One region of the Pseudomonas sp. TSO6 genome, then DNA from elsewhere that is predicted to be linked to it. Evidence: predicted binding sites of a transcription regulator. Region 1 holds the regulator's gene; each other region holds the start of a gene.

The links. The regulator FliA, encoded in region 1, starts transcription of late flagellar genes. The targets are predictions, from matches to a motif close to CTAAAGTTTNNNNNNNNNNNGCCGNTAA.
Region 2: ACN6NG_RS17800 (methyl-accepting chemotaxis protein) is a predicted target of FliA. The motif match lies at 6,809-6,836, and genes of this name have one in related genera.
Region 3: motA (flagellar motor stator protein MotA) is a predicted target of FliA. The motif match lies at 6,782-6,809, and genes of this name have one in related genera.

Annotation. Positions count from the first base shown of each region.
Region 1 is NZ_JBLZWV010000020.1:205,313-215,360, forward strand. It holds gene flhA (flagellar biosynthesis protein FlhA) at 1-213, shown strand, start outside; gene flhF (flagellar biosynthesis protein FlhF) at 225-1,532, shown strand; gene fleN (flagellar synthesis regulator FleN) at 1,626-2,459, shown strand; gene fliA (RNA polymerase sigma factor FliA) at 2,456-3,196, shown strand; gene ACN6NG_RS06890 (chemotaxis response regulator CheY) at 3,317-3,691, shown strand; gene ACN6NG_RS06895 (protein phosphatase CheZ) at 3,712-4,500, shown strand; gene ACN6NG_RS06900 (chemotaxis protein CheA) at 4,513-6,750, shown strand; gene ACN6NG_RS06905 (protein-glutamate methylesterase/protein-glutamine glutaminase) at 6,797-7,921, shown strand; gene ACN6NG_RS06910 (flagellar motor protein) at 7,921-8,661, shown strand; gene motD (flagellar motor protein MotD) at 8,665-9,522, shown strand; gene ACN6NG_RS06920 (ParA family protein) at 9,672-10,048, shown strand, end outside.
Region 2 is NZ_JBLZWV010000038.1:5,578-15,625, forward strand. It holds gene ACN6NG_RS17770 (AzlD family protein) at 1-244, shown strand, start outside; gene ACN6NG_RS17775 (universal stress protein) at 398-1,273, shown strand; gene ACN6NG_RS17780 (LysR family transcriptional regulator) at 1,296-2,180, opposite strand; gene ACN6NG_RS17785 (GFA family protein) at 2,303-2,746, shown strand; gene ACN6NG_RS17790 (TetR family transcriptional regulator C-terminal domain-containing protein) at 2,801-3,511, shown strand; gene ACN6NG_RS17795 (MFS transporter) at 3,696-4,922, shown strand; gene ACN6NG_RS17800 (methyl-accepting chemotaxis protein) at 5,125-6,750, opposite strand; gene ACN6NG_RS17805 (tetratricopeptide repeat protein) at 7,007-7,405, shown strand; gene ACN6NG_RS17810 (alpha/beta fold hydrolase) at 7,448-8,338, opposite strand; gene ACN6NG_RS17815 (DUF1835 domain-containing protein) at 8,565-9,809, shown strand.
Region 3 is NZ_JBLZWV010000069.1:56,966-67,013, reverse strand. It holds gene ACN6NG_RS27215 (PqiC family protein) at 1-202, shown strand, start outside; gene ACN6NG_RS27210 (histidine kinase) at 369-1,832, opposite strand; gene serB (phosphoserine phosphatase SerB) at 1,967-3,181, shown strand; gene asd (archaetidylserine decarboxylase) at 3,481-4,344, opposite strand; gene ACN6NG_RS27195 (rhodanese-like domain-containing protein) at 4,354-5,163, opposite strand; gene ACN6NG_RS27190 (HDOD domain-containing protein) at 5,208-6,743, opposite strand; gene motA (flagellar motor stator protein MotA) at 6,874-7,725, shown strand; gene motB (flagellar motor protein MotB) at 7,729-8,763, shown strand; gene rsgA (small ribosomal subunit biogenesis GTPase RsgA) at 8,937-9,968, opposite strand.

The DNA.
Region 1 (10,048 bases):
ATGGCCGAGAAGCTGCAACGTTCGCTGATCGAAGCGGCCCAGCGCCAGGAAATGCAGGGCCAGCCGGCCATCCTGCTGGTCGCCGGCCCGATCCGCGCCATGCTGTCGCGTTTCGGTCGCCTGGCTGTACCGAATTTGCATGTTCTGGCGTATCAGGAAATACCGGACAACAAGCAAGTCACCATCGTTGCCACCGTGGGCCCTAACGGCTGAGGTAGTGGATAATGCAAGTTAAGCGATTTTTCGCCGCCGATATGCGTCAGGCCATGAAGCTGGTCCGTGACGAGCTGGGCGCCGATGCCGCGATCATTGGCAACCGCCGCATTGCCGGTGGTGTCGAACTGACGGCCGCGCTGGACTACAAGCTGTCCGCCCTGGCTCCGCGCGTGCCCAACGCCGAGCTGGAAGAAGAGCTGCGCAAGACCCATACGCGCATCGCCACTGCCCAGGCCGAGCTGGACCACCGCCAGGACAGCAGCGACAACAACCGCCAATTGTTTGCCGGGCAGTCGCTGACGGCCGCCGAGCCGTTGATCGAGCCGCATGTCGATGCCCCTGAGGCTGCCGCTGCCCCTGCTGCGGCGCCGGTCGACCCGCGCTTGTTCGATGCCATGCGCTCCGAGCTGTCGGGCCTGCGCGAGCTGCTGGAAGTGCAGCTCGGTTCGCTGGCCTGGAGCCAGCTGCAGGGCAGCAAGCCACAGCAGGCCAACCTCTGGCGCCGGCTGCAGCGCATCGGCCTGTCCGGGCCTATCGCCCGTGAGTTGCTCGACCTCACCGCCGAGATCGAAGAGCCTCGCCAGGCCTGGCGCATGCTGCTGGCGCACCTGGCGCGGATGATCGAAATCCCCGAAATCGAACCGATCGAAGAGGGTGGTGTAATTGCCATGGTCGGCCCGGCCGGCATGGGCAAGACCACCACCCTGGCCAAGCTGGCTGCCCGCTACGTGCTCAAGTATGGCGCGCAAAACCTGGCGCTGGTGAGCATGGACAGTTTTCGTATCGGCGCCCAGGAGCAGCTCAAGACCCTGGGCCGCATCCTCAATGTGCCAGTGACCTACGTCGACCCGGGCCAGTCGCTGGCTGCGGCACTGGAGCCACTGCTGCGCAAACGCGTCGTGCTGATCGATACCGCCGGCCTGCAAGCCAGCGACCCGGCACTGCGCATGCAGCTGGAAACCCTGGCCGGGCGTGGCATTGCCGCGAAGAATTACCTGGTGCTGGCTACCACCAGCCAGAAGCAAGTGCTGACCGCCGCCTACCACAGCTACAAGCGCTGTGGCCTGGCCGGTTGCATCCTGACCAAACTGGATGAAACGGCAAGCCTTGGCGATGTGCTGAGCCTTGCCATCAGTCATGAACTGCCCGTGGCCTACCTCACCGACGGCCCGCGCATTCCTGACGACCTGCACCTGCCGCGTGGCCACCAATTGGTGTCCCGTGCGGTCAATGTGCAGCAGCAGGACGAGCCCAGCGAAGAGGCCATGGCCGACATGTTCGCTGATCTCTATCACAACCCCCGACGGGCGGGTTGACCATGAAGCGTGTGCAAAGTAGCTATGCCAAGGGGTACGCAGAATTGCCCCACGTGTGGCCTGAGTCCCAGCGAGACAAGGTAAAGAACAGACATGGGTAGCATGCATCCCGTACAGGTGATCGCCGTGACCGGTGGCAAAGGTGGCGTCGGCAAGACTAACGTTTCAGTGAACCTGTCCCTGGCGCTGGCCGAGCTTGGCCGCAGGGTCATGCTGCTGGACGCCGACCTGGGCCTGGCCAACGTCGACGTGTTGCTGGGCCTTACCCCCAAACGTACCCTGGCCGATGTCATCGAGGGGCGCTGCGAGCTGCGTGACGTGATGCTGCAGGGCCCTGGCGGTGTGCGCATCGTACCGGCGGCCTCGGGCACCCAGAGCATGGTGCACCTGGCCCCGGCCCAGCATGCAGGGCTGATCCAGGCGTTCAGCGAAATCGGCGACAACCTCGACGTGCTGGTGATCGACACTGCGGCGGGTATTGGCGAGTCGGTGGTCAGCTTCGTTCGCGCTGCCCAGGAAGTGCTGCTGGTGGTGTGTGACGAGCCCACCTCGATCACCGATGCCTACGCCCTGATCAAACTGCTCAACCGCGACTACGGGATGAATCGTTTCCGTGTGCTGGCCAACATGGCGCAGAGCCCGCAGGAAGGGCGCAACCTGTTCGCCAAGCTGACCAAGGTCACCGACCGCTTCCTCGACGTTGCCCTGCAGTACGTGGGCGCCGTACCGTACGACGAGTGTGTGCGCAAGGCAGTGCAGAAGCAGCGCGCCGTGTACGAAGCCTTCCCACGCTCCAAGTGCGCGCTGGCCTTCAAGGCGATTGCCCAGAAGGTTGACAGCTGGCCGCTGCCGGCCAATCCGCGCGGCCACCTGGAGTTCTTTGTCGAGCGCCTGGTGCAGCCCACCAGCGCGGGCCCCGTGCTATGAACGCCAGCGGCTTCAAGATGTACAGCCGGGCAGCGAAAGACGGCCAGTACGAGCTGATCGAACGCTACGCCCCGCTGGTGAAGCGCATTGCCTACCACCTGTTGGCGCGGTTACCGGCCAACGTGCAGGTCGAGGACCTGATCCAGGCCGGCATGATCGGCCTGCTTGAAGTGGCCAACAAATATGACGCCAGCAAAGGCGCTAGCTTTGAAACCTATGCCGGCATCCGCATCCGCGGGGCCATGCTGGACGAGGTGCGCAAGGGCGACTGGGCACCGCGTTCGGTGCACCGCAACACCCGCATGGTCAGTGACGCGATGCGTGCCGTTGAAGCCAGAACAGGCCGGGACGCTAAAGATCATGAAGTTGCTGCCGAACTCCAATTGAGTCTCGATGATTACTACGGGATCTTGAACGATACCTTGGGCAGCCGCCTGTTCAGCTTTGACGACCTGTTGCAGGACGGCGAGCACGAAGGGCTGCATGAGGATGGCGCCAGTGGCCATGTCGAACCTGCGCGTGGCCTGGAGGACGAACGCTTCCAGGCTGCCCTGACCGAGGCCATTGCCAACCTGCCGGAGCGTGAGCGCCTGGTACTGGCGCTGTACTACGACGAAGAGCTGAACCTCAAGGAAATTGGCGAGGTGCTTGGGGTCAGCGAGTCGCGGGTCAGCCAGTTGCACAGCCAGTGTGCCGCGCGCCTGCGTAGCCGCCTGGGGGAATGGCGGGCACGTTGAGCCCGGTGTCGTTGCAGTCGTTTTCCACGTGCGTTATCCACGTTGTACCGAATTGAATGAGTGCGTGCCCGGTAGACCGGGCGCGTTTGAGACTGCTTGGAGGTCTAATTGGACAAGAACATGAAAATCCTCATCGTTGACGACTTTTCGACGATGCGGCGGATCATCAAGAACCTGTTGCGTGACCTGGGCTTCACCAACACCGACGAAGCCGACGATGGCATCACGGCGCTGCCGATGCTGCAAAGGGGCGCCTACGACTTCCTGGTGACCGACTGGAACATGCCCGGCATGTCCGGCATCGACCTGCTGCGCAAAGTGCGTGCCGACGATCAGCTGAAGACCTTGCCAGTATTGATGGTGACCGCTGAAGCCAAGCGCGACCAGATCATCGAAGCGGCCCAGGCCGGCGTCAATGGCTATGTGGTCAAGCCGTTCACCGCTCAGGTGCTCAAAGAAAAGATCGAGAAGATCTTCGAACGCGTCAACGGCTGAGTCACGTCAGGGGGCGCGCCATGGATTCATCACAAACGTCTTTGGGGGAGTTCGAATCGACCCTGAAGAAACATGCCCAGGAGTTGGTCGAAAGCCTGGAACGGGGCCGTTTTGGCGAGGCGGTACAGCTGATTCACGAGCTGAACCAGACCCGCGATCGCGGCCTGTACCAGGAAGTCGGCAAGCTGACCCGCGAGTTGCACAGCGCTATCGTCAGCTTCCAGATCGACCCGACCATCCCGCAGGCCGAGGAGGTGTCGCAGATTACCGACGCTACCGAGCGCCTGTCGTACGTGGTCAAGCTGACCGAGGGCGCGGCCAACCGCACCATGGACCTGGTCGAGGCAAGCACCCCGGTGCTCAACGACCTGGCCAGCGAAGCCAAGGCGCTGAGCACCGACTGGCAGCGCTTCATGCGCCGCGAAGTGGCTGCGCCGGAGTTCCGTGACCTGGTCAAGCGCGTCGACAGTTTCCTGACGCACAGCGCTGAAGGTAACCGCAAGGTTGCCGGGCATCTCAACGACATTCTGCTGGCTCAGGACTATCAGGACCTGACCGGCCAGGTGATCAAGCGCGTCACCAGCCTGGTGACCGAGGTGGAAAGCAACCTGCTCAAACTGGTGCTGATGGCCAGCCAGGTCGACCGCTTTGCCGGTATCCAGCATGACCACGATCAACTGCGCGCAGAAAAAGATGCAGAAAAACATCCGACTCGGGGTGAAGGTCCGCAGATTCATGCCGATAAGCGTGAAGACGTTGTGTCCGGTCAGGACGATGTCGATGATTTGCTGTCCAGCCTGGGTTTTTAAGGAGCACGTTTGATGAGCTTCGGCGCCGATGAAGAAATCCTCCAGGATTTCCTGGTAGAAGCCGGCGAAATTCTTGAGCAACTGTCCGAGCAACTGGTCGAGCTGGAAAGCCGACCTGACGATGCCGACCTGCTCAATGCGATCTTTCGCGGTTTCCACACTGTAAAAGGGGGCGCCGGCTTCCTCCAGCTGAACGAGCTGGTGGAGTGCTGCCATATCGCCGAGAACGTGTTCGACATCCTGCGCAAAGGTGAGCGCCGGGTCGATGCGGAACTGATGGACGTGGTGCTTGAAGCACTGGATACGGTCAACAGCATGTTTGGCCAGGTGCGCGAGCGCGCCGACGTAACCCCGGCCACCCCCGAGTTGCTGGCGGCCTTGTCGCGCCTGGCCGAACCCGGTGGTGCCGAGGCCGCTGAAGCGCCTGCGGCACCGGTAGCCGAGCCGCCGGTTGCGGCCATGGCCCCTGCCGATGACCAGGACATCACCGACAGCGAGTTTGAACAGCTGCTCGATTCGCTCGACGCGGTCAAGGCGCAAGCCGCGGTCGACGAGCAGATGCAGGGCGAGACCATCAGTGGTGCGGGTGACGAAATCACCGACGCCGAGTTCGAGTCGCTGCTCGACCAGTTGCACGGCAAAGGCCAGTTCAGTGTCGAAGCTGCAGTACAGCCGGTCGTCGCACCCGCAGAAGCGGTAAGCGACGAAATTACCGACGAAGAATTCGAATCGCTGCTCGACCAGTTGCATGGCAAGGGCACGTTCCAGGCTGATGCCTTGCCTGCCGTCAAAGCACCGGCGCCGGTCGCGGTTGACAACAGCGCCGCTGGCGACGAAATCAGCGAGCACGAGTTCGAGGCCCTGCTGGACCAGTTGCACGGCAAGGGCAAGTTTGGTGGTGACGTTGCTGCGGTCGAGGCCCCGGTTGTGGCCAAGGCGCAAGCGCCTGCCCAGGCCTTGGCCGACAGCCAGCCGGTGGCCAAGCCAGCCGCTGCTGCGCCGGCGCCTGCGGCCGCCAGCAAGCCTGCGCCGGCCCCCCGTGCGCCGGCGCCGGCCGCCGAGAAGCATGCCGTCAGCGAAGCGGAAACCACCGTTCGCGTCGACACCGCGCGCCTGGACGAGATCATGAACATGGTCGGCGAACTGGTGCTTGTGCGTAACCGCCTGGTGCGCCTGGGCCTGAACAGCGGCGACGAGGCCATGTCCAAGGCCGTGTCCAACCTCGACGTGGTCACTGCCGACCTGCAGACGGCGGTGATGAAAACCCGCATGCAGCCGATCAAGAAAGTGTTCGGCCGCTTCCCGCGGCTGGTACGCGACCTTGCCCGCCAACTGAAAAAAGAGATCAACCTGGAACTGGTCGGCGAAGAAACCGACCTGGACAAGAACCTGGTCGAGGCCCTGGCCGACCCGTTGGTGCACCTGGTGCGCAACGCCGTCGACCATGGTGTCGAGATGCCCGACGAGCGTGAAGCTTCGGGCAAGGCCCGCACCGGACGCGTGGTGCTGTCGGCCGAACAGGAAGGTGACCACATCCTGTTGTCGATCTCTGATGACGGCAAGGGCATGGACCCGAACATCCTGCGCGCCAAGGCCGTGGAAAAAGGCCTGATGGACAAGGATGCCGCTGATCGCCTGAGCGAATCTGACTGCTACAACCTGATCTTCGCCCCAGGCTTCTCGACCAAGACCGAAATTTCCGATGTGTCTGGCCGTGGCGTGGGCATGGACGTGGTGAAAACCAAGATTTCCCAGCTCAACGGCTCGATCAACATCTACTCGGCCAAAGGCCAGGGCTCGAAGATCGTCATCAAGGTGCCGCTGACCCTGGCGATCATGCCCACCCTGATGGTGATGCTGGGCAACCAGGCATTCGCCTTCCCGCTGGTCAACGTCAACGAGATCTTCCACCTCGACCTGTCGCGCACGAACGTAGTCGACGGCCAGGAAGTGGTGATCGTGCGCGACAAGGCGCTGCCGCTGTTCTACCTCAAGCGCTGGCTGGTACAGGGCCAGGTGCACGAAGAGCAGCACGAGGGTCATGTAGTGATCCTGTCGGTCGGCACGCAACGCATCGGCTTTGTCGTCGATCAACTGGTTGGCCAGGAAGAAGTGGTAATCAAGCCGCTGGGCAAGATGCTGCAGGGCACCCCGGGCATGTCCGGGGCCACCATCACCGGTGACGGTCGCATTGCGTTGATTCTCGACGTCCCGAGCATGCTCAAGCGTTACGCCGCGCGGCGTATTTGATTTCGGTGGCGCACCCTGGCGGGTTGCGCCGCCTAATGGAGTGTTTATGGCAGTCAAGGTCCTGGTGGTGGATGATTCCGGTTTCTTCCGCCGCCGTGTCTCGGAAATCCTCTCGGCGGATCCGACGATCCAGGTAGTAGGTACCGCGACCAATGGCAAGGAAGCAATCGACCAGGCGCTGGCGCTCAAGCCCGATGTCATCACCATGGACTACGAAATGCCCATGATGGACGGCATCACCGCGGTGCGGCACATCATGCAGCGCTGCCCGACGCCGGTATTGATGTTCTCCTCGCTGACCCACGAAGGCGCTCGCGTCACCCTCGACGCGCTGGATGCTGGCGCGGTGGATTACCTGCCGAAAAACTTTGAGGACATCTCGCGCAACCCCGACAAGGTCAAGCAGATGCTGTGCGAGAAGGTGCATACCATTTCGCGCAGCAACCGCCGCCTCGGCAGCTATGCCAGGCCGGCGCCGGTCGCCGCCCCTGTGCCCGCCAGCAGCCCTGCGCCGGCCAGCAGCTTCGCCAGCCCGGCGACAGCCCGCCCTGCGGCGACCGCCCGTGCGGCTGCCCCGGCGGCGTCGCACTCGCCAGCCCCCAAGCGCAAACCTTACAAGCTGGTGGCCATCGGCACCTCCACGGGCGGCCCGGTGGCCCTGCAGCGGGTATTGACCCAGCTGCCGGCCAACTTCCCGGCGCCGATCGTGCTGATCCAGCACATGCCGGCGGCGTTCACCAAGGCCTTTGCCGAACGCCTGGACAAGCTGTGCCGCATCAACGTGAAGGAAGCCGAGGACGGTGACATGCTGCGCCCAGGTCTGGCCCTGCTGGCCCCCGGCGGCAAGCAGATGATGATCGACGGCCGTGGCACGGTGAAGATCCTGCCCGGTGACGAGCGCCTGAACTACAAGCCGTGCGTGGACATCACCTTCGGCTCGGCAGCCAAGTCGTACGGTGACAAGGTGCTGTCGGTGGTGCTCACCGGCATGGGCGCCGATGGCCGCGAAGGTGCGCGCCTGCTCAAGCAGGGCGGCAGCACCGTGTGGGCCCAGGATGAAGCCAGCTGCGTGATCTATGGCATGCCCATGGCCATCGTCAAAGCCAACCTGGCGGACGCGGTGTACAGCCTGGACGAAATCGGCAAGCACCTGGTGGAGGCCTGCGTCTGATGGACGTGCTCAGCCTGATCGGCCTGATTCTCGCCTTTGTCGCCATCGTCGGTGGCAACTTCCTTGAAGGCGGCCATGTCGGCGCTCTGGTCAACGGCCCGGCGGCGCTGATCGTGCTGGGTGGCACCCTGGCGGCTGCCTTGTTGCAGTCGCCGCTGTCCTCCTTCAAGCGCGCCTTGCAGATTCTGCGCTGGATCCTGTTCCCGCCACGGGTCGACCTGGCGGGTGGCATCGACCGTGTGGTGAACTGGAGCCTGACCGCGCGCAAGGAGGGCCTGCTGGGGCTGGAAGGGGTGGCCGACGCCGAGCCCGACCCGTATGCGCGCAAGGGCCTGCAGTTGCTGGTGGACGGTGCCGAACCAGAAGCCATCCGCAGCATCCTTGAAGTCGACTTCCTGACCCAGGAAAGCCGTGATATCCAGGCGGCCAAGGTGTTCGAGAGCATGGGCGGCTATGCGCCGACCATCGGCATCATTGGTGCGGTGATGGGCCTGATCCACGTGATGGGCAACCTGGCCGACCCCTCGCAGCTGGGCAACGGCATTGCCGTGGCTTTCGTCGCCACCATCTACGGCGTGGCCAGCGCCAACCTGATCCTGCTGCCGGTCGCCAACAAGCTCAAGGCCAACGTCATGCGCCAGTCGCGCTACCGCGAGATGCTGCTTGAAGGCTTGTTGTCGATTGCCGAGGGTGAAAACCCGCGCTCGATCGAGTTGAAGCTGCAAGGCTTCATGGAGTAACCCATGCGTCGCCGTCGTCATACCGAGGAACACGAAAACCACGAACGCTGGCTGGTGTCGTACGCCGACTTCATCACCTTGCTGTTCGCCTTTTTCGTGGTGATGTACTCGATTTCCTCGATCAACGAGGGTAAGTACAAGGTTATTTCCCAGGCCTTGCTCGGGGTGTTCAACGACCCTGAGCGCAGCATGAAACCGATCCCCATCGGCGATGAGCAGCCGTTGAGCGTGCGTCCGGCAGAGCCGCTGGTCAAAGACAGCGAGCAGACCGAAGCGGGCCTGGCAGCGACCAATGTCGACCCGCTGAAAACCATCAGCGATGACGTGCGCGATGCCTTTGGCGACCTGATCAACAGCAACCAGATGACCGTGCGCGGCAACGAGTTGTGGATCGAGATCGAGCTGAATTCGTCGCTGCTGTTCGGCAGTGGCGATGCCATGCCCAGCGACAAGGCATTTGCCATCATCGAAAAGGTGGCCAACATCCTCAAGCCGTTCGCCAACCCGGTGCATGTCGAAGGTTTCACCGACAACCTGCCAATCCGCACTGCACAGTACCCGACCAACTGGGAACTGTCGTCGGCGCGGGCGGCGAGCATCGTACGCCTGCTGGCCATGGAAGGGGTCAACCCGGCGCGCATGGCCTCGGTGGGTTATGGCGAGTACCAGCCGGTGGCCGGCAATGACACGGCCGAAGGCCGCGCGCGTAACCGCCGGGTGGTGTTGGTGATTTCGCGCAACCTCGAAGTGCGCCGCAGCCTGACCGGTTCGGGCAGTGCCCATGCAACGCCGGATGCTGCACTGCGCCGGGCTGGCACACAAAGTGCACCTGCAACGCCAGCAACGGTGGCGGGGCAGTAACTCGTCAATTCTCTGTCACCGCTTACCTTGTGGGAGCTGGCTTGCCGGCGATGCAGGCAGCGCGGTGTTTGGCACCGGCTTCGCCGGTGATCGCCGGCAAGCCAGCTCCCACAGGTGTCCGGCGAAATGTATGAGTCATGAGTCGTCCTATGAGAGTCTGGGCAGTAGCCAATCAAAAAGGTGGCGTCGGCAAGACCACCACAACCATCGCCCTGGCTGGCCTGCTGGCTGAGGCAGGCAAGCGCGTGGTCGTTGTCGACCTCGATCCGCACGGTTCGATGACCAGCTATTTCGGGCACAACCCCGATGCGCTGGAGCACAGCTGCTATGACCTGTTCCTGCACAAGGGCGCAGTGCCGGACGGCCTGCCCGGGCAGTTGCTGCTGCCCACCAGCGATGAGCGCATTTCGCTGTTGCCGTCGAGCACCGCACTGGCCGTGCTGGAGCGCCAGTCGCCGGGGCAGAATGGCCTGGGCCTGGTGATCGCCAAGAGTCTGGCGCAGCTGTGGCAGGATTTCGACTATGC
Region 2 (10,048 bases), on a different contig from region 1:
CCGTGCGCTGGGCTTTTTACTGCTGCGCAACGGCACCCTGGGACCGCAGCTGACCCAGGTACTGAACGCCGCGCCCGGCTGCGTGCTGATTGCCGTGATCGCACCCAAGTTCGTTTCCGGGCACCCGGCCGACCTGATTGCGCTGGGGCTTACGGTGTACGCAGCTACGCGGTTTTCCCTCTTGCCAGTGGTGGTGTTTGCCATCGTGATGACGGGGGTGCAGCGCCTGTTATTGCCGGCATGATCCGCTGCGGCACCTACACTCCATTGACCCAAATCAAGCCCTCGCGCCGGGTTCGCGCGACGATGGCTGCAAGCAAGGAATGACTCAAGCACCGCCAGGCGCACAGTGCACAACCCCCGAACACTGTGCGCGGCCTTGGACAAGGAGCCCCACATGAACCCGCTGAAACACGTACTGGTAGCCACCGACCTGTCCCCCCATGCCCGCAACGCAGCGGAGCGCGCTGCCTACCTGAGCAAAGCGCAGCAGGCCTCACTGGACCTGCTCTACGTTGCCAACCCGGCGCCCTTCGAACGCCTCAAGCAGTTGGTGGCGCCTGATGACGACCTGCTGAAGCGCGTGCTGGCTAGCGCCGCCGAGAAAACCCGCGCACTGGCAGCCCTGCTGTTCCAGCGCTATGACATTTCCGCGGGCGTGCAGGTTGCCAGCGGCTCGGTGATCACGGAAATCAACCGGGTGGTGCAGGACAAACACAGCGACCTGCTGGTGTGCGGCGCCAAGGGCCAGAGCGTGGCGCGGCGCCTGCTGCTGGGTTCGACCGTGCAGAAAATGCTCAACCACATGCCTTGCCCTTTGCTGGTGGTCAAGCCGGCCCCTCGTGACGCCTATCGCACCGTGCTGGTGCCCGTCGACTTCTCACCCGTTTCGCTGCGCGCCATCAAACTGGCCAAGGCCATTGCCCCACAGGCCGAAATCATTCTGCTGCATGTGTACGAAGCCCCGTTCGAAGGCAGCGTGCGCTTTGCCCATATCGACCACGACACGCTCACCCATTACCGCAATGTCATCCGCAAGGATGCAGCGGCGCAACTCGCTGCGTTGAGTGAGGCTGCCGGCATGGCCGACGCGCGGCAGATCCTGGTGCACGGTGACCCTGGCTGGCGCATTGCCGAGCAGGAACAGGAGCTGGAGTGCGACCTGATCGTAGTCGGCAAGCAGGGTGCCAGCGCGCTGGAGGAGCTGTTGGTTGGCAGCGTCACCAAGCATGTACTGAACGAATCGCAGTGTGATGTGCTGGTGGCCCCATAGGCTGCAGGAGGGCTGAGCACCGCTACTCCAGGTACTGCTGCAGTGCCCGCGTCAGCCCGTCGAATACCTGCACAACCCGCCTTACCCGGCGCAAATCATGGTGCATGGCAACCCAGATATCGACGCGGAAAGCCACTTCACCCGGCAGCACCTGCACCAGCCCGTGCTGCCTGGCCAACTGGTTGGCACATACGCCAATACCGAGCCCTGCCCTGAGCGCTGCAAACTGGGCCAGATGGCAGTCGGTGCGGACAACGCTGCTCGCCAGGCTGCAGGCAAGGCCCTGCTGCCCCAGAAACGCAAGCTCTGTCAGGTTTCGGTCTGGCCCAATCAGCGGGTAGCGGCCCAGGTCATCGAGACTGCGCGGGGTGCCTTTCGCAAGCAACGCTTCGGTTGCGTACAGCCCCACCCGCAGGTCCCCCACATGCCGCGTAACGACCGTCGCCTCGGTGGGCCGACGAATGCGCACTGCTACATCGGCCTCCTGCAACGCCAGGTCTTCCATGCGATTTGAAACGCTAAGCTCCAACGCCAACCCGGGGCTCGCTTCGCGCAGCGCTCGCAGCATTGGCGGCAGCACCTCGACACCCAGCAGCTGGCTGGCAGTGACCCGTACGGTGCCGCCGGCCTCACTGGCCTGGGCGGAAGCCGCGCGGGCGAAGGCTTCGGCGGCCAGCGCCATGGACTCGGCATGGGCGACCAGATCCCTGGCCGTGTCGGTCGGCATCAACCCTGCTGGCGAGCGGACAAACAGGCTGGTACCGACGCTGTGCTCCAACGCGTCGATCCGGCGCCGCGCCGTAGCCTGGGCGATCCCCAGCGCACGGGCGGCGGCAGAAAGGCTGCCGGTTCGAAGGACGGCGAGGAAAACCCGCTGGGTCTCCCACTGTAGTTGCGGGGCGTTCATACATTTCCTATGAGCAGGTAGGCAGCTTTGATCAGTTTCAATCAAGCAGGATCTGCCGCATCCTTTACCGAACCTGCTCCATCAATCAAGCGCCCCAGGCGTGAACAAGGAAGAAAACAACCATGCAACTTGCCGGTGAGTGCCGCTGCGGCGCTGTTACCTACCACTCCACAACCACGCTGCAGGCGGCGGTGTATGCCTGCCATTGCCAGCATTGCCAGGCATGGAGCGGCAGCAGCTTTGCCCTGCACGCCCTGCTACCAGAAGACGCGTTCACGCTGAACGGCCCCATGGTCGAATATCAGTACGAGCAGATGGGGCAGCAATCGCGGCACTACCTGTGCGCGACATGCCACACCCGCATCTACAACACCACCTCGGCCGCACCCGGGCTGTGGGTACTCAGGGCTGGCACACTGCATGAACGCGCTGCGCTGCAGCCTGTTGCGCATATCTGGATCAGGCACAAGCAACCTTGGCTGGCGTTGCCTGCCGGTATACCGGCCTGGGAAGAAAGCCCTACTGCTGAAGCATTCGCGGCTGCCTTAGGCGGGCATCGAACGTAAATTCGCTATAAAGTTTTATATACAGCGAACCTTGAAAGACCAGATAATGCCGTGATGTACGCCCAACTCGATGTGCCGACCACTGCCAACACTGAAGCTGACGCCACGCACGGCGCACTGCATCACGCCTTGGGCAACCCCGGTATCCGGCGCAAGAATCACAAGCTCATTCTGCAGGCGGCCAGCGAAGCGTTTGCCGTCACCGGCTTCACCGCCACCCATTCGCACGATATTGCCGAGCGCGCCGGGTTGCCCAAGGCCAATATCTATTACTACTTCCAGACAAAAGAGAATTTGTACGTGCAGGTGCTGATGAGCTTCATCGAGCCGCTGGTGAGGGCTTCGGCAGCATTGCGAAAAAACGACGACCCGATAGTGGGCCTGCGCGCCTATATCAAGGCCCGTATCCGCATCATTCGGGAGCACCCTTTCAGCGCCGCCGTGTTCAGCCAGGAGTTGCTCTCGGGCGGCAAACGCCTACCTGAGGTGTGCAAGAACATGCTGCAGGAGGAAGCCAGGCGCAACGTTGCCTGCCTGCGCAACTGGATCGAGGATGGCCGGTTGGCGCCCTGTGACCCCGAACACCTGATGATTTTCATCTGGTCGGCAACGCGCACCTATACCAATCTTGCCTGGCAAATGTCGCAGCTCAGAGGTGTGGCTGTACCCGACAAGCTGGACTTTGATCGCGCCACCCGTACGGTCACCCAGATGGTGCTGGGCGGTGTCGTACCGGTAAAGCAAACGGCTGTGACACCGCGCTGAAACTTGGCTTCGTGGCCCCGCAACGCAATACTTTCCGCTCTAAACCAGGCGTTTCATCGATTGCGCTGATGATGACTATCAAGCGGCCTGCCTGTCGGCCTGGCGACGCCATCCCTATAATCGCCTGCAAATCCCTCCGCTCCTGCGCCTGCTACAGGCGACATCCCTCATGGAACCGACCCCCATGCCAAGCAACCGCCAGGCCCCTCGCGGCCTTCCCGAACATAATCAACAAAGTGTCACGCAGCAATGGCTGGCAATCCTCTCGGTCGCCGTGGGTGCCTTCGCCCTGGTCACCAGCGAGTTCCTCCCGGTGGGGGTACTCAACGATGTGGCCAGTGACCTTGGCATCAGTGCAGGCCTTGCCGGCCTGATGGTGACGCTGCCCGGTATCATGGCCGCGCTGGCCGCGCCGTTGATTTCCGTGGGGGTCGGCGCGATGGACCGGCGCTACCTGCTGATCGGCCTGACGCTGATCATGATCATCGCCAACACCATCGTGGCCTACGCCGTCGACTTCAACCTGCTGTTGGTCGGCCGCGTGCTGCTGGGTGTCAGTATCGGTGGCTTCTGGGCGACCGCCATCGCCCTCAGCGGCCGCCTGGCCCCAGACGGCATGGGCGTGGCCAAGGCCAACTCGATCATCATGGCCGGCGTAACCCTGGCGACCGTAGTGGGCGTGCCCGTGGGCACCTGGCTGAGCGGCCTGATGGGCTGGCGCATGACTTTCCTGGTCACCGCCGTGGTGGGCATACCGGTGCTGCTGGCGCAGGTATTCCTGCTGCCGCGGCTGCTGCCGGAAAAGGCTATTCGCATCAGCGACCTGCCAGCCTTGTTCATCAACCCGCAAGCGCGGGTCGGTTTGATCGCCGTGCTGCTGATCGGCCTGGCGCACTTTGCCGCGTACACCTATGTTGCCCCGTTCTTCAAACAGAATGCCGGCTTTGACGGGCCTACGATTGGCTCGCTGTTGCTGCTGTATGGCGTAGCCGGGTTCATGGGTAACATTTTTGCGGGCTACGCTGCCAACCGCAGCGTGCGGCATACGCTGATGCTGGTCGCGCTAATGATTGCTGTCAGCACCGCCCTGTTCCCGCACTTCGCCACCGGCATGACGGGCGCCGCCATGCTGATCGCGCTGTGGGGCTTCGCCTTCGGTGCGTTCCCGGCCTGCGCCAATATCTGGATGTTTGTGGTGGCGCCCAAGGATGTTGAACGTGGCATGCCGCTGTTCGTGGCCATGTTCCAGGTGATCATTGCGCTGGGCTCGTTCTTCGGCGGCCAGGTGGTCGATCATATGGGCACCGCAGTGCTGTTGAGCCTGGCTACCGCGTTGGTGGGCTGTGGTTTTGTCACCGTGCTGGTGCTGGGGCGCAACGTCAGCAATAACCTTGCTGCTCAGCCGGGCTGAGCAGCTGCCCAAAGCGACTGCGAAAAGCTTGAGCTGTCGGCACCGAGGCGCCTGCTTCGCGGGCCCCTCTCACAAGTACAGCGCCGGCTTCGGGCCGCGCTGTACTTGTGGCAGCAACTGTCTTGCACAATTCTTGACCGCTGGCGCAATCACTGCGGGAGCGGGCTTGCCCCAAGTACAAACCGCAGACATCGTTTACATTTCAAACCCTGAACCGCCCCACCAATGCCGTCATCTCGCCCACCAGCCCCGACAGCGCCTTGCTCGCCTCGCTGGTCTGCTGCGCTCCCGTCGCCGAGTTGATCGACAGCTCGCGAATGTTCAGCAGGTTGCGGTCCACTTCCCGCGCCACTTGAGCTTGCTCTTCGGCCGCACTGGCGATGACCAGGTTGCGCTCGTTGATTTCGCCAATCGCACTGTAGATACCTTCCAGCACCTGCCCCGAGGCCAGGGTCACGTCCAGTGTCGACTGCGCTCGGTTGGTGCTGGCCTGCATCGAAGCCACCGCCGCTTCGGTGCCCGCCTGCACGCGGCCGATCATCTGTTCGATTTCCTGGGTCGATTGTTGCGTGCGATAGGCCAGCGTACGCACCTCATCCGCCACCACCGCAAAGCCCCGCCCGGCCTCACCGGCACGGGCCGCCTCGATGGCAGCATTGAGCGCCAGCAGGTTGGTTTGCTCGGACACCGAGCGGATCACTTCCAGTACCTTGCCGATATCCCGTACCTGCCCCACCAGTTGCTCCAGGTGCGCACTGCTGGTCTGGATCTCGCGGGTCATGGCCTCGGTGCCATCGATGTTGTCGCTGACTTGCTGGCGGCTTTGTGCGGCCAGCTGGTTGGACTCGCTGGTGGTCTGCGAAGTGGTGATGGCGTTGCGCGCAACCTCCTCCACGGCTGTGGTCATTTCGGTCACAGCGGTAGCTGCCTGTTCCAGTTCTTGCCCCTGCTGACGCAGGTTGCTGGCGCTTTCCTCGGTGACAGCGTTCAACGCAGTGGCGGCTGCGTCCAGCTGCCGGGCACAGTGGTTGATCTGCCCCAGGGTGTCGCGCTGGCTCTGCTGCATGCGCTGCAGCTCATGGAACAGCTGGCCGATCTCGTTGTTGCCCTGCCCTTGCACCGGCACGCTCAGGTCGCCACCGGCAATGCGCTGGAAATGCCGACCGGCTTCACGCAGCGGGTGCAGCACACGCTGGGCAATGAAGGCCCAGCACAGTGCAGCCAGCAGCAAGGTCACCGCCAGCAGCCCCAGGCTCAGCAATTGCGCACGCGCCAGGCGCCGGTCGGACTCCAGCATGATCTGCTGGCCACGTTCGTTCAGTGCGCCAACCAGCTGCTGGCGTAGCGCTTGCAGCCGGCCCATGGCATTGCCGGCATCGCTGTTGACCTTGAAGTACTGCTCGAGCGAGCGCTGGCGGGTCGCCTCACGCTGCCCGGCCACCGCCCTGGCGTATTCGGCAAAGGTAGCCTGCAGCTCGGTTGCCAACGTGCGCAGGGCTGGCTCGCGGGCGTTTTCGACAAATTCATCGACCAGCTTCTGGCTCTTGTCGTTCAGCTCGACCGACAGCGCCATGCGCTTGCCTGCACTCTCCTCATGGCCCCCCAACTGCTCGATGAAGCCCGAGGACACATTGGCGCTGGAACGAATTGCCATCAACAACGCATTGTTCAACCGGTCGGACTGGTGTGCGGTCTGGTCCAGCTCGGTGATCTGCTGGTCGCTGCCCACTGCTGCCCACCAGGCACTGACAGTGGAAAACAGCAGGGTCAGGCTGAAAAGCGACAGCACCCAGAACATTCCGGTACGTATTTTCAGGTTGGCAAGCATGCGGGCAGTACTCCTTGTTGGCACCACTTCTGGTCGAAATTCGACGGTGGGTGTGCTGCTATCGGAGGTGCCGGCGCAGGCTTGAGGCGCAGGGAGTCGGTTATGGGCGGTAACCGAACAGATGTTGCCGGCAGAGGCCGGGAGTTGAAGATCGCGCTATTCAGGGGGGGAACTTCAACCCTTGCCAACGGTCGATAGCGTCCCCTCGCCCCCTATCGGCAAAGGGCTTGCCAACGACCTGCCGAGTTTACTGCCAATGCCCAGCACTTCTGTTCTGTCAGCCTTGCTCCTGTTGTTCAGCGTCGCGGCATCAGCCTATGCACAGGCTGGCGAGCGCTCGGCGCCTGCACGCAGCAACAATGCCTCGACCGTGCTGATCGAGACGGCTTCGCAGCAGTATGCCGACGGCCAGCTCGACCAGGCGGCGGCCACCCTGGAGCGAGCGCTGCACATACAGCCGAACAACCCGGCAACCTTGCACTACCTGGGCGTTCTTCGCCTGCAGCAAGGGCAGTATGAGCAGGCAGAAACCCTCGCGTTGCGCTCCAACCTGCGTGTAGGCGCAAACCGCGCCCTGCGCAATCGCAACCTGCAGCTGATAGAGGCCGCGCACAGCGCCCAGCACTCAGGCATGCTGCCAACAGCTGCACACTGACGGCCGGTCAGACGCTGCGACTTACTTGCCCCAAGGCCAACTTCAGCGATCGAGGAAGCCGACTACCGCCTCCGCGAAGGCCTGCGGTTGGTCCAGCATCACAAAGTGGAAGCTGCCATCAATACGTTTGAAGCTGATGTTTCGCGTCCCTGCGTAGGCGTTTGCGAAGGTTGCATCGACGCTGGCAGCGGGTATGCCATACAAGGGGTCATAGGCATAGACGACCTGCACCGGCGACTGGATGCTGCCAAGCTCCGGGCGCAGGTCGGTGGTCATCAGTTCATAGGTGGCATCGGCTACCGCCCTGCGGTCCGAGCGCAGCGCGGCTTCGACCAGTGCCGGCCTGGCCGCAGTGGTCTTGGCCAGCCGGTCGATGGCTGTGCGCTGCATGGCTTCGGCCTGCGCTGCCGGGGCCAGCAGCATCCCATCACGGAATGCCGCAGCCTGCGGTGCAGCCGTTTCGGCAGTTGCCGTGGGGTCGATCAATAACGTGTAAAACGGCAGCGCATCGACAACCATCAGCCGCCCTACCTCCTCGGGGTGGCGTGCGCCAAGCATCAGCGCCACCTCACCGCCCAGCGAATGGCCAATGACGGCCGGCGCCTCAAGGCGCTGGCTGCGGATATAGCCTGCAACCGCCTCGGCCACCGGCGCGGCAACGCGCCCGTCCACAGCGGGCACGGCAGGCAAACCGGCAAAGCCTGCAACCTGCACCAGATGCAGACGATGCTGCTGGCGCAGTGTGCTGGCCAGCCCCGCCCACACCTCACGGGATGAAGCCAGCCCGGGGATCAGGATGACGTCTGGCCCGGTACCCTCGACCGTTACCGAAATACGTTCGCCAGCCATAGGTACTGGCTGGCTTGGCGCGGCCAATACCGAGCCCAGTGCCAAGCTGGTGCCGATTGCTGCAAGCAGGGTGCGTATGCGCATGGTCGCCATTCCTTTGACTTCGACGGAGAAAAGCCCGCCACTATAAGGGGCATGGCAGCCCATGGGAAAACTATCGTTTGCAACCCGCTGCGCTGCACCGTTAAAGTCGGGGCCTGGGCGCCGGCTGCGCCTGCGGTCCGCGCGAAGGGGTTGCCCGAGCCACGCGTCACTACATTCCCATACCAGCTCCCGGCTTGTCGGCGGACCGAGCCCCTAAGGAGTTGGCATGCCCGCCATAAATGCTTCACGCCACCACGGCTTGCTCGACCTGCCTGCCCTGCGCAAACGCGCCAAGCGCTTGCTGACCCAACTGAAAAACCACCAAGCCGACGACGCCCGCGAGCAATTGCGCACGCTTGGCCTGCCCGGCCCCGACTACCGGCTTGCCGACACCCAATGGCTGGTGGCCCGCGAGGCCGGCTTTGCCAGCTGGCCAAGGCTCAAGGCCCATGCCGATGCCGTGGCGTTCGCAGCACGCCACCCCGGTTTTTCTGCCGATGACGAGGCTAACGTGCAGCACTGGCGCTGCGGCAACGACATCGCCCACAGCTTGCGCACCGCCGGGTTTGCCGGCGCTTTCCAGATGTTCGACGACCCCATGGTCATGGGCCCTGTACCGGCGCTGCCCGACGAGCAGTACTGGCAGGTGCGCAGCGCCTACGTGCAACAGGCGTTCAAGCTGAGCCCCTTGGACCTGGAACAGCGCCAGGCGGCGCAGCGTAGCGCACTGGCCGGGCTGAACCGCGACAGCGAAATTGTGCTGTGGTGCGAGGCCGACGCTTACGACCAGCTGTTCCTGATTCGCGTGCTCGCCAGCCTGCCCGGCCTGCCGCGTCGGCTTGAGCTGATCGAAATTGACCAGGTGCCCGGTATCGAGCGTTTCATCGGCATCGGGCAACTGGCCCCCGACCTGTTGGCCTGGCTGTGGCCGCAACGTCGCGCACTGGGTGAGGATGCACTGGCCCTGGCCCGCGAGGCATGGGCGGCCTACACCGCACCCAATCCAAAGACCTGGGCAGGCCTCGCTGACCACACGCACCCGGCCTTGCCGTTGCTCGGCGGGGCATTGGCGCGCCAGCTACAGGAGCTGCCGGGGGCACAGGATGGATTGAGCCTTACCGAACGCCTGCTGCTGCGCGTGTTGGCTTCACGCGGCGAGCTACCGGCCGGGCGCGTTTTTGGCCAGTTGATGATGCAGGATGACCCGCTGCCTTACCTAGGTGACCAGATGTTCCATGTGCTGTTGCAGCCGTTGATCCACGCGCCCCAACCGCTGCTGCTGGAAGGCCCGGGAGAGGCCTGGGCGCAGCGACCGCTCCGGCTGACCCCGCTTGCCGAGCAAGTGCTTGAAGGCAAGGCTCACTGGCTTGATCACAACCCTGCACAGCGTTGGGTTGGCGGGGTGCTGGTGGATGCGGCTGACAGGCCTTGGGTAGTGACCGACCAAGGCGAGGTGTGGCAACGCCGATAACCTGCTCAACCCCAGGGCCGCTGTGCGGCCCATCGCCGGCAAGCCAGCTCCCACCTGGACCGCATTGACCTCAGGTCTTGTATTACTCCTGTGGGAGCTCGCTTGCCGGCGATGAGGCCAGTCCAGGCGGCACCAGACATTTGAATCACCGTGGCCGTGAAATCACCTTTCTGCTGCCTGCGCCAGGCGCTGTACGGCCCATCGCCGGCAAGCCAGCTCCCACCTGGACCGCATTGACC
Region 3 (10,048 bases), on a different contig from region 1:
GGTTCAGGCCCAGGGTCAACTGCTTCAGAAGCTGGCCGAACAGCTGAGCACTGCGGTCAAGCCGCTTGCCAACCAGCCGGCGATTGCCGAAGAAGCACCGAAAAAGCCCGCTGCACCGGTGCAGGTCAAAAAGGGGCCGGAGAAATCCAAGATTCCGATGGCCTCGCCGATTCGCACCGATATGGAAGTTTATCGTTTCTGATCGAACTGCCACCCACAAAAAAGCCCGCATTTGTTGCGGGCTTTTTTGTACCTAAAGGATAGATGCGGCCTTTGTGGGAGCGGGCGTGCCCGCGAACACCGGCGCAGCCGGTGCCATGCACCGCGGCGCCTGATTCGGGCGCGCCCGCTCCCCCAGGGGGAAACTATCAGGCGCGGCGCTCGTGCATGCGGGCCAGCTGGCGCTCCAGCATCGACGGGTAAGGCTCCATCAAACGCTCCACACAGCAGGCACCCTCAGGGCTGGCAATCGGGCGAATGCGGGCACGCTGGCGAATCAGCGCGTCATCGCTGATCTGCCGCTCCACCAGCAACAGGTTGCGGCTGTGCTGCGACAGCGCCAGGGCATCCTGGACCTTTTCGGCCATCAGCAGGTCCACCAGCTCCAGCCCTTGCAGGTCGTTGCCCAGAACCAGGCCCAGTTGCAGCTGAAGGGTGATGCCGCTGTCGGCCACTTCGATCTGCAGGGCATGACCCAGGGCGCGTAGCAGCTCGCCGCAGCAGATGGCGTTGGTCAGGTAGTCCTCGCCACAGTCGCGGCTGTGGAACAGTACCAGGGTGCTGCCGTCGTTGAGCGTGTGGGTTTCACCGTCATAGAGCGAGGCAGCATGCTCCAGGCAATCGCGGTAGCGTTCGGTCAGCTCGGTCAGGCGGGTGCGCGGCAGGCGGCGCAGTTGCTCTTGCGAGCCCAGTTGCACGGCTAGTACGGCGCTGTACTGCGGCTCGTCAGACTCGACCGGGGCGGCTTTGGGCGCACTGTCGTCGTCCATCAGGCCGGCGAAGGCTTCGTCGTCATCGTCCTCGGCCAATGCGGCAATCTTGGGGCGCGGTGCGGCCTTGGGGGCCGGCGCTGCGTCGTGGAAGTCGTCGAAATGCTCGTCGTCCTCTTCCTCCAGCTCTGGCTCTGGCTCCGGCGGTGGCGGCGGGGCCAGGCGCGCATGCAACTGGCGGGCGATGTCGCCGATCTCATCCTGGCGGTCGGTGGCCGGGGTATAGGGCTGCGGGTCTCGCAGCCACACCCGCAATTGCAGCAGCGGCAGTGTGATGTGGCGGCCCTGTCGCAGGCTCAGGCTGAGGGCCAGGGCCAGCAGGATGGCTGCCATGATCCCCATGCTCTGCAGGCTGATCAGCATCGGCTGCTGGAACTGGCTCATGTCCAGGCTGATGCGCAGTTGCCCGGCCGTCACGTCCTGGAAGGTGATCTTGGTCTGGTACAGGCCCTCTGCCTCGCCCAGCAGGCTGTTGCGCGGGCGCTGGCCGGCCTCGGCGAGGATGCGGTTGTCCACGCTGTAGATGGCCGCGTGGGCCACCAGCGGGTTTTTCACCAGGTTGCCCAGCAGCACGTTGAGACTGAGGATGTCGTTAGACACCAGCAGCTCGGTCGCCGAGGTGGCGGTCTGGGTGGTCAGGCTCTGGCCAAGGGCATCAGCCTGCTCGTGCATGGCCTGCTTGAACTGCAGGCCCATCACGCAGGCATAGATCACCAGCGCCAGCGCGACCAGGAAGATGTTGGTGCAAGCGATGCGCAATGCCAGCGGCACGCGACGTTGACTCAGGGCACGATAGATCATCAGGAAGAAATTGTCTGGTTTGACGGGCGTGGGCCGGTTCACTGAGCTCGGCTCTTAATGGCAGAAAGTGTGGGGCAGTATAGCGACCCGGGTTTTGTCGGCAAAGTATCGTTGGCGCCCGATGGTCACGGAAAATCGGTAGAATGCGCATTTTTCATCGAAGTCGGAGCCAGGTTGTGCGCGAAATCGTCCTGATCAACATCACCGGTGAGGACCGTCCCGGTCTCACTGCGGCTATCACCGGCGTCCTGCTGCAGGGCGGTGTGAGCATCCTCGACATCGGCCTGGCGGTCATGCACGGCACTTTGTCGTTCGGTATCCTGGTCGACATCCCGGACAACGAAGTGGCTACCGCCCTGCTGCAAAGCGTGCAGGCCAAGGCCCACGAACTGAACCTGCAGGCCCGCTACACGCCGATTTCCGAGGCGGACTACCAGCACTGGGCTGACGGCCAGGGCGAGGCGCGCCACATCGTCACCCTGCTCAGCCGCAAGATCACCCCCGAGCAACTGCAGCGGGTGAGTGCGGTGATAAGCCAGTACGGCCTGACCATCGAGCGTATCGAGCGTTTGTCGGCGCGTGTGGCGCTGGATGCCGAAACCGACAAGGGCAAAGCGGCCATCGAAATCTCCGTGCGCGGCGCGCCGAGCGATGCCCAGGCCCTGCGTGCCGACTTCTTTGCCCTGGCCGAAGCGCTGAGCATCGACATCGCCTTCCAGAAGGACGACCTGTTCCGCCGCAACCGCCGCCTGGCGGTGTTCGACATGGACTCGACGCTGATCGAAGCCGAAGTCATCGACGAACTGGCCAAAGCGGCCGGCGTGGGTGAGCAGGTGGCGGCAATCACCGAGCGCGCCATGCGCGGTGAACTGGACTTCCGCGCCAGCTTCAAGGAGCGCATGGCGCTGCTCAAGGGCCTGGATGTGGGTGTGCTGGACGAAATCGGTGCCTCGCTGCGCCTGACCGAGGGTGCCGAAAACCTGTTCGCCGAGCTCAAGCGCCTGGGTTACAAGACCGCGATCCTGTCCGGTGGCTTTACCTACTTTGCCCGCCAGGTGCAGGCGCGCCTGGGTATCGACTATGTGTTCGCCAACGAGCTGGAAGTGGTCGACGGCAAGGTGACCGGTGTGGCTGTCGAGCCGATCGTCGATGCCCAGCGCAAGGCCGAGCTGCTGCAACAGTTGGCCAGTGAAGAAGGCTTGCAGCTGGAGCAGACCATCGCCGTAGGTGATGGCGCCAACGACCTGCCGATGCTGTCGCTGGCCGGCCTGGGCGTAGCGTTCCGCGCCAAGCCGCTGGTGCGCCAGTCGGCCAAGCAGGCGATTTCCACCTTGGGGCTGGATGGCGTGCTGTACCTGCTGGGCCTGCGCGACCGCGACGCCCGCGGCTAGTTTGCCGTTGTACCTCCAGCGCCTGTGAGATCGAGCGCCGCCCGCGCGGCGCTTCGCAGCACAAGGCTGCTCCTACATCTGTTTCTGGCCAGTCAAGCCTGTACCAGTGCACGCGACCGCCTTGTTTGTCCCACGCGACATCGAGGCGGACGCCAAGGAACCGCGCGCCTTCCCCTCAGAAATCATTGGCCCGAAACAAATGTAGGAGCAGCCTTGTGCTGCGAAGCGCCGCGCGGGCGGCGCTCGATATCACAGGCGCTGGAGAACACGCGCCGATCACCTCGAAGCAAAAAACACGGTCAAGCCTGTGCAGGCGCCGCCAACAGCTGCCCCATGCGCACTGCAGAACCCGCGCCCAGGTTTTCAGCCCACTTCACCTGCTCCGGCCCGAACAGCACGATAGCGGTCGAACCCAGCTTGAAGCGGCCCAGCTCGGCACCTTTCTCCAGGTGGATCGGCGCGCGGCTGGCTTCGTCGTAACGGAAGGTCTTCAGCTCACGCTTGGGTGGCGTCACCAGCCCGGCCCACACGGTTTCGATCGAGGCGACGATCATCGCACCCACCAGTACCACGGCCATCGGCCCGCGCTCGGTGTCGAACAGGCAGACCACGCGCTCGTTGCGGGCGAACAGCTCGGGAACGTTCTCTGCGGTGGTCTGGTTGACCGAGAACAGACGCCCCGGCACATAGACCATTTCGCGCAGGGTGCCGGCCAGCGGCATGTGCACGCGGTGGTAGTCCTTGGGCGACAGGTAGATGGTGGCAAACTCGCCGCCCATGAACGGCGCTGCCAGGGCCGGGTCGCCGCCCAGCAGCTCTTGCGCGCTGTAACCGTGGCCCTTGGCCTGGAAGATGCGGCCGTGCTCGATCGGGCCGAGCTGGCTGACGGCGCCGTCGGCCGGGCACAGGATGGCGCCCGGGGTTTCGTCCAGCGGGCGTGCACCGGGCTTCAGGGCGCGGGTGAAGAAGGCATTGAAGTGCTCGTAAGCGCTCAAGTCCTCGACCAGCGCTTCAGACATGTTTACCTGGTAGCGCTTGGCGAACCAGGCGGTAAAGGCATTCTTGAACCAGCGCACGCGGCACTCGGCGATGCAGCCGGCCAGCCGCGACAGCAGGTGGTGCGGCAGCAGGTACTGGCTGATGATGAACAAACGGGATTTCATGCAGGTTCCTTAAACTTCTACAGGCGTGTCCGGGTGGTTGCCCCATTCGCTCCACGAGCCGGCGTAGGCCTTGACGCGTGGGTAGCCGAGGGCCTTGGCCACCAGATAAGTGAAGCCGGAGCGGCGGTGGGTCTGGCAGTGGGTGATCACTTCCTTGTCAGGGGTGATGCCCAGTTGCTCGAGGACATTTTTGATGTCTTGGCGAATGCGCAAGTGGTCGTTGAGGTCCATGCCGGCGGTCCACTCGAAGTTGATCGCGCCGGGAATGTGCCCGCCCTTGGCAGCCAATACCTTCTCGCCGCTGAATTCCTGCGGGCCGCGGGCGTCCCAGATGACCAGGTCATCGGCGCCCAGGCGGCTTTGCAGGTACTCGCGGGTGGCGGTGGGGGCGTTGTCGATACGCAGGTGCACCGGGCTGTTGACGCTGACGGGCACGTCGGTGGACAGCGTGTCAGCCGGCCAGGCCTGGATACCGCCATTGAGGTAGTGATAGGCCTTGTGACCAATCACGTCGAGCAGCCAGATGAAGCGCCCGGCCCAGCCCCCGCCTTCATCGTCATACACCACATAGACGGCGTCGTCGCGGTGGCCAAGTTCGCTGAACAGTTTTTCCAGCTCGCCCAAGGACGGCAGCAGGCCGGGCGCTGGAGGCTGGCCAAGCTGGGTACGCTTGCCTTCGACAAAGCGTGCGCCGGGGATATGCCCGCTGACATAGCGGTTGGCACTGCTCAGGTCGACCAGGATCAACTGTGGCGAACCCAGGCGTGGCAGCAGGTCCGCGGCTTCGATCACCAGGGGCAGGCCGGAAAAGTCAGTCATCCACGGTCTCCAGTGTGGAAAGAGGGGCGATTGTAGCGCAAGGCTCAGCCCTTGCGGTTGGCAAACACCGACAGTGCCCGCTCGGTGCATTGCGCGGTCTTACCGAAGGCCTGCACGCTGATATCGGCCAAAGGCCGGCAGCCCTGGTCGGCCACCATCAGCATCAGCACCTGATCGTTCACCGCCAGTGAGCGCAACAGCACGTGCTCGCTGCGGAACAGCGCACGCAGCGGGGCCGGCAGCAGGGCCGAAAACTGGCTGTGGTTTTCCGGGGTAATGCGCAGTTGCCCGGCCTGGGCCATCAGCTTCTGCAGCAGCTTGTTTTGCGACACCTGCAGGGCCAGGGCCGCGGCCTCTTTGGGCAAGCCGGCGGTCTGCTGCACGCGCAGGTGGTCGCTGGCCTTGTCCAGGCTCAGCAGCATAAGGCGTTGCATGCCGCAGGCCAGCAGGGCTTCGCGGGCTTGGGTGGCCAGGTGCACGGTATTGGTGAATGGGCTGGGCTGGGCCAGCAGGTCCTGGCACAGCTTGCGCCAACGCGCCAGGTCGTCGCTGCTGGGCGGTGGCGGGGCCAGCATGTCCGGGTGCGGGCGGCGCTGGTACCAGGGCCAGATCAGTGCTTCAGCCGGGTGGAACAGGGCATGCCTGGCGTGGCGGCGCGCACTGGCGGCAGCTTGTTGGTGCACTTGCTGCTGCACGTCTTCTAGCGAGGTCTGCAGGTACAGCGCCGTCAGCAGTTGCCAGCGCAGCAGGTGCGGGTTGTCCCAGCCCACCTGCGCCGCCAGCGCAAGGTTGTTGGCCAGCAGCACGGTGTTGGCCGGCTGGTTGAACCAGCGGCGCAGGCCGGGCTCGGCATCCAGGCGGTGCTGCTGGCTGAGCAGGTCTTCGTCGCGGGCGATGCTCAGCACCTGGGCCAGCTGTTCGCGTTCTTCCAGCAGCAGGCGGTAACCCTGGGTTACCCACTGCGGCAGGCGCCAGTACTCCGCCATGGTCTGGCACAGCGCCATGATGCGCACGCCAAACAGCTCTTCCTCTACCTGGGCGGCGTCCTCGCCTTTGTGGATAACCCGCAGCTCCCAGGTGTCGAGCAGCTTGGGGTAGGCCAGTGCCAGCGGCCAAAGTGGTGACAGGAACAGCAGGCTGCCCCAGTGAATTTCCTGCCACAGCCGTGCCAGGCGGCTGGCGAACAGGCCGCTGGCCTGCTGCGAGGCGTGCTGGCTGATCAGCTGGAACTGGCTGAGCACGGGCGGGATTTCTTCGACCGGCAGCGAGGGCAGGCGCTTGAGCAGTTGCTCACTGCGCTCCAGGCCCAGGCGGTTGAGGGCGACCTCCAGGCTTTCGGCTGGCTCGGCCTGGCTGGCGTTGGTGGGGTGATTGGCTTCGCGCATCACCGATAGTACCAGTGCCGGGCTATCCTGCATCAGTTCGGCGATGTCGCGCAGCGAGCGGCGGCTATCGTGGATGGCAGCCATGACCCGGTCGTAGCTGTGCTTCGGCACGGGGATGCGAACACTCTCTAGCAGCTTTACCCAGGCTTCTAGCGTACGCGGAGCCTGAGCGGGCACCTTGGTTTCAATTGGCATTTTGACATCAGTCCGAACTGGCTTTTCGCATTGAGTGGCTATAGTCTGGCGCAGTTCTGCCGATAAGTAGAAGAAGAGTTTTAAAGCTCCCGTCTCTTCCCCTGACCACGACAGCAAGTGCTTTGAACCTATGGCTAAAATTATCGGCATCATCGTCGTATTCGCGAGCGTGCTCGGCGGCTACGTGCTCTCCCACGGCAAGATCGCAGCGCTGATCCAGCCGTTCGAAGTACTGATCATCGGCGGTGCAGCCTTTGGTGCATTCCTGCAGGCCAACCCTGGCCACATGACCATGCACGTCATCAAGAAGTCGATGAAGATGTTCGGCTCGCGCTTCACCCATGCCTATTACCTGGAGGTACTAGGCCTGGTCTACGAGATCCTCAACAAGAGCCGTCGCGAAGGCATGATGGCCATCGAGGCCGACATCGAGGACGCCGCCGCCAGCCCGATCTTCGCCAAGTACCCGACGGTACTGGCCGACGAGCGCATGACCGCGTTCGTCTGCGACTACCTGCGCATCATGTCCACCGGCAACATGGCCCCGCACGAACTCGAGGGCCTGTTCGACATGGAGCTGCTGAGCATGAAGGAAGAGCTGGAGCACCCGTCCCATGCGGTGACCGGCATCGCTGACGGCATGCCTGGTTTCGGTATCGTCGCGGCGGTACTGGGTATCGTGGTGACCATGGCCTCGCTGGGCGAGGGCGACCAGGCGGCCATCGGCATGCACGTGGGTGCGGCGCTGGTCGGTACCTTCTTCGGTATTCTGGCTGCCTACGGCTTCTTCGGGCCGTTGGCCAAGTGCCTGGAGCACGATGCCAAGGAGGAGCTGAACCTCTACGAATCGATCAAGGCTTCGCTGGTCGCCTCGGCCTCGGGCATGCCACCTTCGCTGGCCGTGGAGTTTGGGCGCAAGGTGCTGTACCCCATGCATCGCCCAAGTTTTGCCGAGCTGGAACAAGCGGTTCGCGGTCGCTGAGTCATGGAAAACAATCAGCCCATCATCGTAAAGCGCGTCAAGCGCTTTGGCGGCGGCCACCACGGCGGCGCCTGGAAAATCGCGTTTGCCGACTTTGCTACGGCAATGATGGCGTTCTTCCTGGTGCTGTGGCTGATGTCCACGGCCACGCCGGAGCAGAAGATTGCCATTGCTGGCTACTTCAAGGACCCGATCGGCTTCTCGGAAAGCGGCACGCCTTATGTCATCGACCTGGGCGGCTCGCCTGAACTGGCGCCGGAGAAAACCATCAACCCGGAAGTGAAATCCGAGCCGATGCCCGAGAGCACGACCCAGCTGAGCAAGGACCAGGTCGAGACCATGGCCGAGCAGGTGGAGCGCGAGCGCCTGGAGTTGCTGCTGCAGGAACTGCAGAACAAGGTGGAAGAGAACCCGCAGCTGCAGAAGTTCAAGGACCAGATCCTGTTCGAAATTACCCAGGACGGGCTGCGCATCCAGATCATGGATGCCGAGAACCGGCCGATGTTCGACATCGGCAGTGCCCGCTTGCAGCCCTACTTTGAAGACATCCTGCTGGCCATGGCCGACACCATCAAGGCGGTGCCGAACAAGATCAGCATCAGCGGCCACACCGACGCCAAGCCGTATGCCGGCAGTGGTGGGTTCGGCAACTGGGAACTGTCGGCCAACCGTGCCAACGCGGCGCGCCGTGCGTTGGTGGCCGGTGGTTACCCGGACGGGCAGGTGGCGCGGGTGGTGGGTTACGCCTCGTCGTCGCTGTTCGACCGCAAGGACCCGTTCAACCCGGTCAACCGCCGTATCGATATCATCGTGCTGACCAAGAAGGCCCAGCGCAATATCGAGGGTGAGCAGGGGGCGCCGGAAGCGCCGGCCGCCGAGCCTGCTGCACCGCCGGCTAGCGGCCCTGTGCCGGGGGCTGCCGCACCGGAAGCCCCAGGGGTAACGGAGCAAGCACCGATGCAACCGCGTGAGCTGCGCCAGAAGCTGAACATCTTTGAAGATGGCACGCTGAAGATGGATGAGGCCAAGGAGCAGTAAACGGCTTTTTTGTGCGGGCGACTGTTCTACACAAAACCTGAACGCTGGCGCGATCACTGTGGGAGCGGGTTTACCCGCGAAGCATCCAGCGCGGTGGATGGCACCGGCGTTGCCGGTGTTCGCGGCTAAAGCCGCTCCCACAGGGGATCGCGGCAAATTTCATTTCAAGCGTTTCAGTAGCTGTCTTCGGTCAGGCTGGCGATGATCGAGCGGTAGCTGTTCATGCGTTGCGGCTTGATGCGCCCCTCGTCCAGTGCCTTGAGTAGCGCGCAGCCCGGTTCGCGGTCATGCTTGCAGTCGCGGAAGCGGCAGGTGCCGAACAGGTCGCGGAACTCGATGAAGCCATCTTCCACGTCGTCGCGGCTGACATGGCCGAGGCCGAACTCGCGGATGCCCGGCGAGTCGATCAGGTCGCCGCCGTTAGGGAAGTGGTACAGCCGCGCCGTGGTGGTGGTGTGAGTACCTTGGCCCGACCATTCCGACAGGTCGCCGACACGGGTGCCGGCATCTGGCAGCAGGCTGTTGACCAGCGACGACTTGCCCACCCCCGACTGGCCGACGAACACACTGATGTGGCCGTCGAGTTGCTGTTGCAGGCGCTGCATGCCGTCACCTTGGTGTGCCGATACTTCCAGCAGCGGGTAGCCCAGTTCACGGTAGACTTCCAGCAGCGCATGCAGGCCGGGGCCATTCTCGTCGTTGATCAGGTCGGCCTTGTTCAGCAGCAGCAGCGGGCGCAGGCCAGCGTGCTCGGCAGCTACCAGATAGCGGTCGATCAGGTTCGGGTGCGGCTCGGGAGCAGGGGCGAACACAATCACGATCAGGTCGACGTTGGCGGCCACCGGCTTGAGTTGACCGTGGTTGTTCGGCCGGCACAGCTCGGTGCTGCGCGGCATCTGCGCCACGATTACGCCGATGCCCTGGTTACCCGCACGCCACACGACACGGTCGCCAGTGACCAGCGCCGGCAAGTTGGCGCGCAAATGGCAGCGGAACACCTGGCCTGCGGTTTCGCCATCCTGGGCTTCAACTTCTACCTGCACGCCAAAGTGCGCGATCACCAGGCCCAGTTGCTCTGGCCCCAGGTCGCCGCCTTCCAGTTCCTGTAGCGCATGCTGCTCGCGTTTGGCGGCGCGAGCGGCGCGCTCGCCCTGGATTTTTTCGATCCGCCAGTTCTGGCGGCGATTGAGCTGGCGTTTGGCCATGAAGTTACCGTGTGAAAGGCCCGGGCAGGGCATTGAAAACGGCTGGCAGTTTAGCACGCCAGGCGCTGGACCATTGCGCT